2 regions of the Caproiciproducens galactitolivorans genome follow, and region 2 is predicted to be linked to the other one. Evidence: a T-box and tRNA genes for the amino acid it is inferred to sense, from the RefSeq annotation. Region 2 holds a T-box; the other holds one or more tRNA genes.
The links. A T-box is a leader RNA that pairs with one kind of tRNA and senses whether it is charged. The one in region 2 lies ahead of pheS (phenylalanine--tRNA ligase subunit alpha), so its partner is inferred to be a tRNA-Phe.
Positions count from the first base shown of each region.

Region 1: it encodes a tRNA-Phe, which carries the amino acid that the T-box ahead of pheS (phenylalanine--tRNA ligase subunit alpha) is inferred to sense. The anticodon was not compared.

Region 1 covers NZ_JAJUFJ010000004.1:120,307-127,623, reverse strand. Annotated here, with positions in the region: gene P9B68_RS04995 (hypothetical protein) at 1-292, shown strand, start outside; gene P9B68_RS04990 (hypothetical protein) at 342-1,868, shown strand; tRNA gene P9B68_RS04985 (tRNA-Val) at 2,119-2,195, shown strand; tRNA gene P9B68_RS04980 (tRNA-Asp) at 2,202-2,278, shown strand; tRNA gene P9B68_RS04975 (tRNA-Phe) at 2,282-2,357, shown strand; tRNA gene P9B68_RS04970 (tRNA-Gly) at 2,363-2,438, shown strand; gene P9B68_RS04965 (FeoA family protein) at 2,656-2,943, shown strand; gene P9B68_RS04960 (FeoA family protein) at 2,978-3,202, shown strand; gene feoB (ferrous iron transport protein B) at 3,268-5,421, shown strand; gene P9B68_RS04950 (FeoB-associated Cys-rich membrane protein) at 5,450-5,629, shown strand; gene P9B68_RS04945 (hypothetical protein) at 5,795-6,349, opposite strand; gene P9B68_RS04940 (ABC transporter ATP-binding protein) at 6,434-7,317, opposite strand, start outside.
Region 2 covers NZ_JAJUFJ010000001.1:259,309-266,625, forward strand. Annotated here, with positions in the region: gene P9B68_RS01250 (glycogen/starch/alpha-glucan phosphorylase) at 1-246, opposite strand, end outside; gene malQ (4-alpha-glucanotransferase) at 267-1,766, opposite strand; gene P9B68_RS01260 (LacI family DNA-binding transcriptional regulator) at 1,956-2,951, shown strand; T-box leader at 2,999-3,208, shown strand; gene pheS (phenylalanine--tRNA ligase subunit alpha) at 3,267-4,286, shown strand; gene pheT (phenylalanine--tRNA ligase subunit beta) at 4,300-6,678, shown strand; gene P9B68_RS01275 (IreB family regulatory phosphoprotein) at 6,751-6,996, shown strand; gene P9B68_RS01280 (hypothetical protein) at 7,059-7,317, shown strand, end outside.

The DNA of each region.
Region 1 (7,317 bases), on a different contig from region 2:
GCACGTAAGCTGCAGGGGCTTGCGGGGAAAGACCCTCCGCAGCGGGGTAATGTCCATAAAGCAGGCGGATACGGTGATTGCGGTTGGCAGCGGCATGCTGAGCGTCGGCGCGAAAAGGAATCTGAAAAACGGCTGGCGACTGGAAACCCTTTCGGCCTATATGCAGAACGCCTACCATCCCCGGGCGTCAGCCGAGCATTTGGTTCGGCTCCTTCTGAATGCGGGGAATTCGCTTTCCTTCGGAAAGCCGGAAAAGGATTTATCCGCGATGGTTTTCCGTCTGGGAACCTAGTGGCTTCCGGTGCTATTACATACTTTTGCTTTGAAACAGGAATACGGTTATGACGTTTAAGACATTGGTGCTGCAAATCTATAAACCGACGAGACAGAAAAAAGAGCTGATGGATACGGCGCTCCTGCGCTATTCGCAGGCCTTCCAGTTTCTGATGGATCGGTACCGTAAGGAACTTGAGGAACTGGCTGAATCGAAAAGTGCGATCACACAGCGGATCTTGTTCAATTTGATCGACAAAGAAACAGCGAAAAAATTGAATGATTATGATGTACAGCCGTTCAAGGATTCTTTGAAAATAGAATTCGCCGCCGTTTCGGCTTCCTATATTGCTCAGAAGCGGAAAAATCCAAGTGCGAGGTATCCTCTCCTGTTTCTGGACGATACCCGTTTTGCTTCCGAGATTGCGGACTGTATCCGTCAATTTGACGGCGCGCGGATTCCACCGCAAATCTTTGCGTATCGCTGCTCAAAGCTGATCAGCCAAAAGGGAAATCTGCGTTCCCTCTATTTCGGACGGTATGCGATGAACCGCAATTACTGTTTGCTTTATGATGAATTCAAAGACCGGTTTTACGCAAAGCTGTACCTTTTGAACAGAAAGGAAAGCATTCCGGTCGGAAACTGGGCAAGCGGCCTGTGTTTAAAATACGTTTGGGCGGGTATGCCACCGCTGATTCCTAAGCCCGGCAGGCGAAGCTATATCGTCGTCCCGTTGGCTTTTGGGAAAAGGCAGTATGCCGACTTGAAGAAAACCCTTGAAAACCCCGGTATGCTTCACTCCGCCCGTTTGGTGAAAAGGGAAAGAAGATACTATTTAATGATCAATATGGAATGCGGCCAAAGGGACGCTTTAACGGTGGCGACAACAATGGGGGTCGCTCGCAATATGCCCGGCGGATTGCATTACACCGTTTGCGGGGAAAACGGGGAAATTCAGGAAAACGGCAGAATCTGCGTGGCACCGAATAAAGAGGATTTGTTTCATCTGGCCAATAAAATAGTAGGCTTCGCGGAAAATTACCGTTCGCAGGTGGTGATGGAGGCAAATGGGGGAAGAAACGACCAGTTGCCGCTCCTGCCTGAAGAGGCCTTGTCGGCCGACCAATACGGGGCTCTTGTAAAATTACTAAAGTATAAGCTTCCGGAAAGAGGGCTGCCGGCGCCAATTGAAGTAAGCGCGAACGGCCTTTTCCATACCTGCCCCGCCTGCGGGAAAAGAACCCGGCGCAATCTGGTATCATCGGAGCTTTTTATCTGCATTTACTGCGGGTACGCGTCGGAATTGGAATGGATCGGCAGCGAGAGCCTTGCGAAAAGGCTTGAGCAGTACCACCACGATAAAATACCGCTTTCCATCCGAAAAACAGAAGACGGGCTTCTTTGCTTCAACAAAGTCCTTGGCTTTGAATGCCTGCTTCCGCAAGGGGGAACGGATTATACGCCTGTATATGATAGGCTTAGGCAGTTTCTCGAGAATATGGATGGTGAATTTATCGACGATCCGAAAAAATATGCTGTTTGGAGAAAACTTTTTTATGCAGCAAATCTGAAAGAAGCCGTCCGCTTCTGTTGATGATTTTTGCTTTGGATGCATTAGCTACCGCATCATGCTTCCGCGTATGTGGCGTAATCCCCTATGCAGAGCATTTCCGCTGAGCGGAGACGGCTGAGCCGTTCAAGTGTAGCTATTTACTATATGGCCCGCTTAAAACGCAGATGTTGAGAGCGGGCTTTTTTCTAAAGTTGGATATGAAAAAATTTTGTTGGTGCATTGACAATTGTGTAAAAAAATAGTATAATTATAAATACCGCTGAAAAACTATGGGAGTATAGCTCAGCTGGTTAGAGCACCTGCCTTACAAGCAGGGGGTCATAGGTTCGAGTCCTATTGTTCCCACCATGGAATGGCTCGGTAGTTCAGCTGGTTAGAACGCTAGCCTGTCACGCTAGAGGTCGTCGGTTCGATCCCGATCCGAGTCGCCAAATGCCTCTGTAGCTCAGTTGGTAGAGCAGGGGACTGAAAATCCCCGTGTCGGTGGTTCGATTCCGCCCGGAGGCACCAAATACGCGAACGTAGCTCATCTGGTAGAGCGCCACCTTGCCAAGGTGGAGGTAGCGAGTTCGAGCCTCGTCGTTCGCTCCAGCAGAGTAAGCCTGCGGAAAAACGCTCCTCACACGGTGGGGAGCGTTTTTCTGTTCGTGCGAAACTCCATGCTGCGGGGGAATTTAAAAAATTTTACTCAAATGCTTGACATTTCCAGTTAGCACGAGTAAACTGTAATAAGCGGAGGTTAGTGTACGCTTACCTCCATATAAAAACGGCGAGAGTTAGCCGGAGCTAACTAAAAGGAGTGATCGAAATGCCGGAAGAACAGGCTGTACTGCATACGCTTTATAAGGGGAAGAATCCCCCTTCCGCATCCATTTCAGGCATGATACCTTTAAATATGGTACGTCCGGGGACAGAAGTATCCGTACATTCCATTCGCGGGAAGGACGAAACAAGGCGTTTTTTGGAAAGCCTTGGGTTTGTCGAGGACGCTGCTGTTACCGTAATAACCGAATTGGGCGGGAATCTCATCGTGAATGTGAAAGGAACCCGCGTTGCAATTAGTAAAGCAATGGCGAGCCGTGTTTATGCGGTTTAATACGCTGCAAAATATTATTGGGAGGAAGCAGAGCATGAAAACCTTAAAAGAAGCAAAATGTGGCCAAACGGTAACGGTCAGAAAACTGACCGGAGAAGGTGCGCTGAAACGCAGGATTATGGACATGGGGATCACGAAGGGCGCTGAAATTTTTATCCGCAAGGTCGCCCCTTTGGGGGATCCGATCGAAGTAAGTGTTCGAGGATATGAGCTTACCATCCGGAAATCGGAAGCGGAAAATATTCTACTTGCAGAATAGTGGATTTCCCTATTTTTTGGATACATTAGTTAGCTTTAGCTAACTAACAATAAGGAGGAAAATAGATGAAACTCAGAATTGCTTTAGTCGGTAATCCGAATTGCGGCAAAACTACGATGTTTAACGACCTGACAGGTTCGAGCCAATACGTTGGAAACTGGCCGGGTGTTACGGTTGAAAAGAAAGAAGGGAAAATGAAGGGACACAAAGGCGTCTTTATTACCGACTTGCCCGGTATTTACTCTTTATCCCCCTATACGTTGGAGGAGGTTGTCAGCCGTAACTATCTGATGCATGAAAATCCGGATGCAATCATTAACCTGGTGGACGCAACGAATTTGGAACGCAATCTATATTTGACGACGCAGGTTGTGGAACTGGGTATTCCGGTTGTTCTTGCCTTGAACATGATTGACTTGGTTCAGAAAAACGGTGATAAAATCGATACCCAGGCGCTGAGCGCCGCGCTGGGCTGCGAAGTTGTGGAAACCTCCGCTTTGAAGGGCGAAGGCTCTATGCAGGCGGCGGAGATGGCAATTGCTCTGGCAAAGGCGAGAGAGAAAACAGAGCCCCGGCATCGCTTCAGCGCATCCGTGGAGACCGCTTTGGAGGAAATCACAAAGCTTACTTCCGGGTTATTTTCCTCCGAGCAACAGCGGTGGTATGCGATCAAGCTCTTTGAGCGCGACGCAAAAGTAATGGAAGCCCTGAATTTGCCGCAGGACATAAAAGACAATCTGGAATCGATTGTTCAGGAAGCGGAAAAAGAACTGGACGACGATAGTGAGAGTATTATCACAAACGAACGTTACATATACATTGCGGAACTGATGAAAAAATGTGTTTACAAAAGGCACAGTAGAATGACAACTTCGGATAAAATCGACCGGATCGTAACAAACCGCTGGCTTGCCCTTCCGATCTTTACTCTTGTTATGTTTATTGTATATTATGTTTCGATTTCATGGCTTGGCGCGATCGTAACCGACTGGACAAACGATACCTTGTTCGGCGAATGGATACAGCCTTCTGTCAGCGGCTGGATGGCCAATATTGGGGCTGCCGAATGGCTGAACGGATTGGTGGTAGACGGAATTATCGGTGGCGTCGGCGCGGTTCTCGGTTTTGTACCGCAGATGTTTATTCTGTTTTTCTTCCTTTCAATTTTGGAAGATTGCGGTTATATGGCCCGTGTGGCGTTTATTATGGACCGTATTTTCCGTAAATTCGGCCTTTCCGGAAAAAGCTTCATCCCGATGCTGATTTCCTCCGGTTGTGGAGTGCCCGGAATTATGGCGACAAAGACCATCGAAAACGAAAAAGACCGCCGGATGACAATTATGACAACGACATCCATTCCCTGCAGCGCAAAACTGCCGATTATTGCGCTGATTGGCGGCGCAATGTTCCCGGATATTGTCTGGCTTGCACCCGCCATGTATTTCATGGGTATTTTTGCGATCGTTATTTCCGGTATTATGCTGAAAAAGACCAGAATGTTTGCCGGAGCCCCCGCGCCGTTTGTAATGGAGCTCCCACAGTACCATGTTCCCGCCCCAAAGGGCGTGCTGATCCACATGTGGGAACGCGGGAAAGCGTTTGTCATTAAAGCGGGAACAGTTATCTTTGTGGCCTGCGGTGTGATCTGGTTCCTTTCCAACTTCGGATTTTCGGATGGCGGCTTCGGTATGATCGAAGAAAACGCCAGCTTGCTTGCGGTGATCGGCCGATTTATTGCTCCGGTATTCTCACCGCTGGGCTTCGGCAACTGGCAGGCGGCGGTTGCTACGGTTTCCGGCCTTGTGGCGAAGGAAAACGTTGTGGGCACCTTTGGTGTGCTGTTTGGCTTAGGCGGCGATGTTGCTGAGGATGACGCCGGTTTGTTAAAGCAAATCGCGGTTATGTTCCCCTATGGTTCGGCCGCGCTTTCCTTCCTGGTATTCAATCTTTTCTGCGCCCCTTGCTTTGCGGCAATCGGTGCGATGAAGCGTGAAATGGCAAGCTCGCAATGGACCTGGTTCGCTTTGGGGTATCAAACGTTCTTCGCCTATTCGGTCGCTTTGATGATTCATCAGTTCGGCGGCCTTCTCTTTGGCGGCGTAAACTTCGGAACCGGCTCTGTAGCCGCACTGATTGTTTTAGCGGTAATGCTTTACCTCTTGTTCCGCCCGAACCCGCAGGCCAGGCTGAAGAACCTCTCCGCCGAAGTGGCAGCATAAGTAAATATGGAAAGAGGTATGATTGATTATGTTACAATGGCTTGCAGCAAACGCGGCAACAATTATTATTTGTGCTATTCTAGGAATTTTGTTTGTAAGGGCAATCTGTTATCTTCACAAAACCCGGAAAAACGGGGGATGCGCCGGGTGCGGAGGATGTAGTGGTGACTGTTGCCATTGCGCTCAGGCATTTCGTAAACAGAAATAGGGAAAATACATTCTGCTGTTTCCCGGATTCCGGGCAACAGCAGCTTTTTATGTTATTCAGGCGTGAGTCGGTGAACCCAGTTGCTTTCTTGAAAAAGAGAATTATAGAAAAGATGCGGAGTAAGAAAAACGGAGAACAGGACGATCTGTTCTCCGTTTTTGTATATTACGGTATGATTTCGTCTTTATTAAAGCATTGACCGTCAGAAGCCAAACAGATTCCTTCCTTTGTTTTAATCAAATCAAAATCAATTGATTCAATGTGGAATCCGGAGCGTTCCAGCAGGTTTATCAAATGCTCTCGATCCTTTCCAAGTCTTCCTAAGTAGACGCACTCAAGCCCGCTGTCCAGCGCGTCGGCAATATCATCCCGGAAGCCGTGGTATTCATTGTACAGCATGCGGTAAGCTCTGTAAGCCATAACCGTTTCCATTAAATATTCCCTTGATACATTTCGAAGCGTAGATTCCCGGTTCTGGTTGCTTATTAAAGAATTAACATCATTGTAGGAGTTGTATTCCACATAGTATTTTCCCTGATATTTTGTGACGGAAACGCTGCATTTTTTCCCGTCCTTCAAATAATAAAAGACCACACAAGGCACATTATCCCTTGATTTTGTTTCCAGTACATCGTAACCGGGGTCACCCTGCCCGAAACCGACGATATGGCGGATGGTTCCGTTGTCCGGTACCTTAAGTCTGTTTATATACTGAGCCATTTTTATCCTCCTTGCATCTTGGTTATATATTTATTATATAACGCTGTATTTTGTCTGTAAATGGAGAATTTTGTTACTATATTTCTAAGAAGAAAACTGACTGCAGTAAAGATCTGCATAATAGCCTTTTTTTTTCAGCAGTTCTTCATGGGTGCCGCTTTCGACGATACGGCCTTGATGCATAACGAGAATTAAGGCCGCGTTCCGGATGGTGGAAAGCCGATGAGCGATGACAAAGCTGGTCCGGCCCGCTGTAAGTCGGGTAAAAGCCTTCTGGATTTTCATTTCGGTGTAGGTATCGATATTGCTCGTGGCTTCGTCCAGAATCAGCATGGGTGGGTTGGCCAGCATTACGCGGGCGATGGTAAGCAGCTGTTTTTGCCCCTCCGAAATATTTTCGCCGTCCGCCGAGATTTCCGTATCGTACCCTTTCTCAAGTTTTCGGATAAAGCTGTCGGCGCCGGCTTCTTTTGCCGCCGCGACGATTTCCTGCATGGAAGCGTTGGGCTTCGCATATGCGATATTGTCGCGGATCGTGCCGTCAAAAAGCCAGGTGTCCTGCAGGACCATGCCGAACCTCGCCCGAAGGCTGCTGCGGGTCAGGTTACGGATATCGGTTCCGTCAATACGAATGCTGCCCTTGTCTACATCATAAAACCGCATCAGCAGGTTTACCAGAGTTGTCTTTCCGGCGCCGGTTTTTCCCACTATCGCTATGCTGCTGCCCGGCTTCACATCCAGATTGAAATCTTCAATCAGATGCTGCCCTGGCTGATAGGCAAAGGAAACATGTTCAAATTCCACATGTCCGCCGCACGATTCCAGGGAAACCGCGTTGGGTGCGCTGGGCGGCTCCGGCGGCAAATCCAGAATATGAAAAATACGCTGGGCGGACGCAACGGCGGACTGCATCTGCGTGAGTACGTTTGTAATATCATTGAATGGCTTTGCAAAAATCACCGTGAAAA
Region 2 (7,317 bases):
CAATTCCGAAAGCGTGTTTAAAAGGCCTAAATTCATCAGATTGCTGTAAATCAGCCGGCCGGTTAAGAACTCAGCAGAGAAATAACAGGCTTTTTTCCCTGGTACCGGGACTTCCCATTTTGCTGTTACCTGCTTCATGGCAGCTTTTGTAATTGCATGATATAGCTCAACGGTACTTGCCTGCTGAACTGTTTTCCCATACTCCAATTCCAGCAACAAGATAACGTCGTTTTTAAATGTGTTCATATTCTTCTCCCATAATAAAATCACCGGTCATAAACAACGGTTAAACGCTCCAGCTTTTTCGCAAGTTCCCGGTTAAGCTCATTTTTCCCCAATCGCCAGCGCCAGTTATTGCCGATTGTCGAAGGGAAATTCATTCTTGCGCCGGCAGGCAGCATTAAAATATCCTGCGCCTGTAAAATAACCGTATCCGCCACGCTTGCATATAAAGCGCATATAGCAGCCTGCGGCAGTTCTTTTTTCTTTTTCACATGAAGGTATTCTTTGGCGAATTTCAAATGTTTTCTTTTCAAGCTGTCAAAAAAACCGACAAGGGTATTATTATCATGCGTCCCGGAATAGGCCACCAAATTGTTGGTATAATGGCAGGGCAAATGCTCGTTTTGAGGGTCCCCTTCAAAAGCGAACTGCAAAACCCGCATTCCGGGATAGCCTGTTTTTTTCAGAAGGAGTTTTACTTCCGGCGCCACAACGCCCAAATCCTCCGCAATAATTCTTGTTTTCCCTACGGAGGAATTTATCGCGTTCGTAAGCTTCAGACCGGGGCCCGTTTCCCAGATTCCGTTAACCGCCGTTGTTTCCCCCGCCGGAATAGCATAATACTGCACAATGCCGATAAAATGGTCGATTCGGATCTTGTCATAGATTTTTGCCGAATACTCCATCCGTTTTTTCCACCAGTCAAAGCCCTGCCGCTCCATTGCTTCCCAATCATACAGCGGATTACCCCAAAGCTGTCCCTTTTTTGAAAAGGCATCCGGCGGAACGCCGGAAACTTTTACCGGCCTGCGCCGAGCGTCCAATTGGAACAATTCGCTGTGCGACCATACATCCGCGCTGTCCATAGCGACATAAATCGGGATGTCACCTATCACTTTTATATCGTTATGATTTGCATAATCCTTTACCTTCTTCCACTGTTCAAAAAATTTAAATTGCAAAAACTTCCAAAATTCGGTTTCGTATTTTAACTCTTTTTCGTATTTCCGAATGGCGGAAACTTCATAAAAGCGGATGTCTTCCGGCCAGAGCCACCACGCCTGCTGATCAAAATGGAATTTCAGCGCCATATAGAGGCTGTAATCATTCAGCCAATATGCATTTTCCCCGCAAAATACTTCGTATTCCTGTGTGGCTGAATGTCTGCTTCTGTTATAGGCCATGCGCAAAAGCTTATACCGCGATGCAAAAAGGGAGGAATAATCCACTTCATTCCGGTTTCCCCAGTTAAACGCCCCGGCCTCCTCTTTCGTTATCAATCCTTCCTCAATTAAAATGTTCAAGTCGATAAAATAAGGATTCCCCGCAAAAGCTGAAAAAGACTGGTAAGGGCTGTCCCCAATACTCGTAGGGCCAAGTGGGAGAATCTGCCAGTACTTTTGCCTGGCGCTTTTTAAAAAATCAAGAAAACGGAAAGCCTCGCTTCCAAAAGCACCTATGCCATAATCGGAAGGCAGACTGCTTACCGGGAGCAAAATTCCTGAACTTCGCTTATTTTGTTTGTGTTTGACGGTATCAGGCATGAATATCAGCCCCTTGTTTCGAAAAATAACGAAAATATCACCTTATAATAACAAGGTGGATAATGAATGTCAATTGCATAATATTCAAAATTTCTTTTTTCTATTTTATAATTCCAATTTTTTATTGTATGATTTCAAATAGGTTGCGGAATGATTCCCGCTTAGGAATAAAATAAATGAGGGATTGCAGTGGTCACAATAAAAGACATTGCAAATAAGCTGGGAGTTTCGATCAGCACCGTGTCCAAAGGGCTTAACGGCGCCGACGACATCAGCGAAGAAATGCGGCAAATGGTGCTGGATACCGCTGTGGAAATGGGGTACGCCCCAAAAAGGGGAAAGAAACCCGGAAAACGCAGGGTCTGTATTTTAATTGAAAACTTGGAATACGAAAATATTGACCAGTTCGGTTATGAAATCGTCCTTGGCTTTAAACTCAGCGCGGTTCGGCACCATTGCGAGGTTTCCGTAATCCCCACGAACTTGAACCTGCTGACGCGGGAAAAATACGATTGCTTTATGCTAAAGAACGGCTTCAGCGGGGCTTTTCTTTTAGGCTTTGCCCTTCACGACGATTATATCCAACAGTTGAATAAAACGAATGTGGCTACCGTTTTGCTTGATAACTACAATCCCAACCCGTTTGTCGGCTATGTCGGTACTGACGGATATCATGGCATCGACATGGCGATAAAACATTTACACGACTATGGGCATAAAAAGATTGCCCTTCTGAACGGCTCAAAGAACTGCATGGTAACGAATGACCGCCGCCTTGCGTTCCTTCAAGCTATGGAACGGTATTCTTTAAAAGCCGATCCAAAGCTGATCGCCAACGGGTATTATGTGGCGGACTGTGCAAAGGATTATGTGAGTACGTTTCTTAATCATGGGGCGACCGCCATCATGTGCGCTAGCGATTTAATCGCGTCCGGCGTATTATATGAGCTGAAACGCCTTGGCGTCCGGGTTCCAAGGGACGTGAGCGTGGTTGGTTTTGACGACCTTCCGATTGCGCGGCGCCTTTCCCCCTCGCTTACCACAATACGCCAGGACCGTCTCTCCCTCGGGAAAAGCGCGTTCATGATGCTTGAAGAATTGATCAACGGCATTAACATCAGCAAGGTTCTGCTGAAGCCAGAACTGATTGTCCGCGATTCGACAGGCCCGAATCCGAAATTATAAGGTTGTACTTGCAATCTTCGCATGAAGATGATATAGTATTTAATTAATATAACACGATGATGAAGGAAGTAACTGTTTATCCCGCCTGCCAAGAGAGGGTGCGTCACGGCTGAAAGCGTGCCTGCAGATGCTAACAGCGAAGTTCCCTTCGGAGTGGCACGGCTGAAATAGCAGTAGGTTGTGACGGCAGGCACCGTTAGAGGCCCCAAAAGAATCAATTAGGGTGGTACCACGGAGGTTTCGTCTTCGTCCCTTTGGGACGGGGGCGTTTTTTAATTCCAATGGAAAGTTTCTAACTGAAAGGAAGATTATGCTATGAAGCAGGAGCTTGAGGCAATTCGCGAAAGAGCAGTGCGTGAATTGAATGAAGCAAAAGGGCAGCAGGTTCTGGAAAATCTGCGAATAAAATACCTCGGTAAAAAAGGAGAACTCACCTCCATTTTAAAACAAATGGGCAGCCTTTCGGCGGAAGAACGCCCGAAAATCGGGCAACTGGCCAACGAAGTGCGCTCTTTTATAGAGAAAGATTTAGTAAAACGCGCAGCCGAAATAAAAGAAGCCGAAATGCAAAAAAGGTTGGAAAGGGAAAAAATCGACGTTACCCTGCCGGGAACCCGCCGCGAACTCGGTGCAAAGCATCCGCTGAGCATTGAGCTTGACACCATAAAAGAAATTTTTATCGGCATGGGTTTTGAAATCGTGGAAGGCCCTGAGGTCGAATACGATTATTATAATTTCGAAGCGCTGAATATTCCGAAAGACCATCCCGCGCGCGACACACAGGATACTTTCTACATCAATGACAATATTCTTCTGCGCACACAAACCTCCCCGGTTCAGGTACGCGTGATGGAAAAGCAAAAACCGCCTATCCGCATTATTTCCCCCGGCCGGGTTTACCGTTCCGACGCTGTGGACGCTACCCACTCCCCCCTCTTCCATCAGATTGAGGGTTTAGTGGTTGACAAGGGAATCACTTTTGCGGATTTGAAGGGAACCCTCGAAACCTTTGTGAAACGCATGTATGGCGAAGATTCCGTTGTGCGTTTCCGTCCGCACCACTTCCCATTTACCGAACCGTCCGCCGAAGTGGATGTACAATGCTTCAACTGCCACGGAGAAGGCTGCCGCCTTTGCAAGGGCGAAGGATGGATTGAAATTCTCGGCTGCGGCATGGTTCATCCGAAGGTGCTTTCCAACTGCGGCATCGACCCGGAGGTATACAGCGGCTTTGCGCTCGGCATGGGACTGGAACGCGTAGTCATGCGGAAATACAACATTGACGATTTACGCCTTTTCTACGAAAACGACGTACGTTTCCTGAAGCAATTTTAAGGGGGCCTGAATAATGAATCTTTCTATGAGATGGTTAAAAGAATTTGTAACGCTGGAGGAAATGCCGATCCGGGATTTCGCCGAGGCGATGACGATGAGCGGCTCCAAAGTAGAGGGCTGGGAAGTCGAAGGCAGCGAAATTGAGAATGTTATTGTCGGCAAGGTGCTTTCTCTGAATAAGCATCCGGATTCCGATCATTTATGGATTACACAGATTGACGTTGATTCCTGTGAACCTATTCAAATTGTCACCGGCGCGCAGAATCTAAAAGTCGGCGACATAGTTCCCGTTGCCATGCATAATTCCACTCTTCCGGGAGGTAAAAAAATTAAAAAAGGCAAACTGCGTGGCGTGGAAAGCAATGGCATGCTTTGCTCGTTAGGCGAACTGGGGCTTACAAAGCATGATTTTCCCTATGCCATTGAGGACGGCATTTTCGTTTTGCAGGAGGATTGCAAGCTGGGGCAGCCGATCTGTGAGGCGCTCGGCTTTAACGATACAAAGGTGGAGTTCGAAATCACCTCGAACCGCCCGGACTGCTTCTCCGTCATCGGGCTTGCGCGGGAAGCCGCCGCTACTTTCGACAAACCGTTAAAGCTGCACAAGCCCGTTGTGAAAGCGGGAAACGGCTCCTGCAAGGGAATGCTGGACATAAAAGTCGAGGAGCCCGAGCTATGCCCCATTTATTCCGCGCGCGTTGTAAAAAATGTGCGTGTAAAGCCGTCGCCGCGCTGGATGCGCGAGCGCCTACGCGCCATGGGTGTACGCCCTATTAATAATATCGTCGATATTACGAATTACGTTATGCTGGAATACGGCCAGCCGATGCATTCTTTTGATATTCGTTTCATCGACGAAGGGAAAATCCGTGTGCGCCGCGCAAAAGACGGCGAAAGCATCACCACGCTTGACGGCGTTGAGCGGAAGCTGACTCCAAAAAACCTTGTCATTGCCGACGCAAACAAACCGATTGCCATTGCCGGCGTAATGGGCGGCGAGTACAGCGGGATTATGGACGACACAACCGCCATCGTTTTCGAATCCGCCTGCTTCAACGGGGCTTCCGTGCGTACAACCGCCAGGAACCAGGGCATGCGCACAGACGCTTCCTCCCTGTACGAAAAAGGGCTTGACCCGAACAACTGCCTACCCGCTCTTGAGCGCGCGTGCGAGCTGGTGGAATTGTTGGACGCGGGCGATGTTTTGGATGACGTGATTCTGGACGACCATTCCCACAGGAAACCCAAAAGAATCCATCTGGACGCCGATTGGATCAATCATTTCCTCAATATAAACCTGAGCGCCGACCAGATGAAAGCGATCCTTGCCAAACTGGGCTGCGAATTTGACGGTAACGATATTTTGGTGCCAACCTTCCGTCCTGATCTGGAGCATAAAGCCGACATTGCGGAGGAAATCGCCAGATTTTACGGTTACAACAAAATTCTCTCAACGTCCCTCAGCGGCGGCGCGCAGGGAAAATATTCCCCGCGCCAGAAATTCAACCGCGCCATCAGCGATACCATGCTTGCGCTCGGCGCCAGCGAAATTATGACGTATTCTTTTATCAGCCCGAAATACTACGATAAAATCCGCATGCCCGCCGATTCCCCGCTTCGCAAGTCCATTACCATTTCCAATCCGCTCGGGGAAGATACCAGCATCATGCGCACAACCGCCCTTCCCTCCATGCTGGAAGTGCTTTCCCGCAACTTTAATAACCGCAACGCGGAGGCGTGCCTGTTTGAGCTGGCCAGCGAATATATTCCGACAACCGACGATAAGTTGCCAATCGAAAAAACCAGCCTGATTGTTGGAATGTACGGAAATAAATCGGATTACTTTACCGCGAAGGGTATGGCAGAGCAGCTTTTGGAAAAACTTAGTGTATACGATTATGAAATTGAAGCTTCATCCGAAGAAACAAGCTTCCACCCCGGCCGCTGCGCCGTTCTGAGCATTGACGGGCACCGTCTGGGTGTTATTGGTGAAATTCACCCGAAGGTTGCTGAAAATTACGGCATTGATGAAAGGGTTTATTGCTTTTCATTGGATGTTGAGCTGATGTTCCAATACGCGAAAACAGAGAAAACGTATGTGCCGCTACCGAAATTCCCGGCTGTTACCCGCGATCTTGCGCTGATTTGCGACGACAGCATTCCTGTTTTAACGCTTGAAAAGGCAATTGTCCGCGGCGCGGGAAATCTGCTGGAAAACATTAAACTGTTCGATGTCTACAAGGGAGAACAGATTGACGCAGGCAAAAAGAGCGTTGCATTCAGTATTGTTTTACGTTCTTTAACCGAAACACTTACCGAAGAACGCGTAAGCGGAATCATCAAAAAAACAATAAATGAACTTGAAAAAGTGGGGGCCAGATTGCGCTCTTAAACATGTGTTCACAAAATAGTTCTTGAAATTATTGTATGTATGTTGTATGATGACATTGTTGGAGGTGTTTCCATGCTTGATAAAACAATGACCTTTTCACTCGGTAACGACCGTGAAGAGGATATTAAAAAAACACTCACCCAGGTGTACGATGCTTTGAAAGAAAAGGGGTACAACCCCATCAGCCAAATTGTTGGCTATATTCTTTCGGAAGATCCCACATATATTACTACACACAATAATGCGCGCAGCCTGATCCGCAAAATTGATCGCGACGAGTTGTTACAAGTATTATTAAAATCGTATTTAGGTGAGTAAATCACAGCACTTGTAAAGAAGCACTTATCATATGAATCGAATAATAAGGAGGACACTTTTGAATGAATGACTCTAAGGAGAGCACACCTCAGTTTCCAACCTATAAGGGCAAACCGTTGGTGCGCTGCGGTGATGTGATTTATTACGGAAGCATGAAAGATAAATATGTTGTCCGGCTTGAAATCAAAAGCAAAAAAAAAGTTAAGGACATGGACGTTGCCGATAAAGTAACCATTCAACTAATGTATACCGACCAAAACATCCGCGCACGGAAACAGATTGTAAAATCCAGCGAAAAAGAAGGATTATATTTAGCGATGG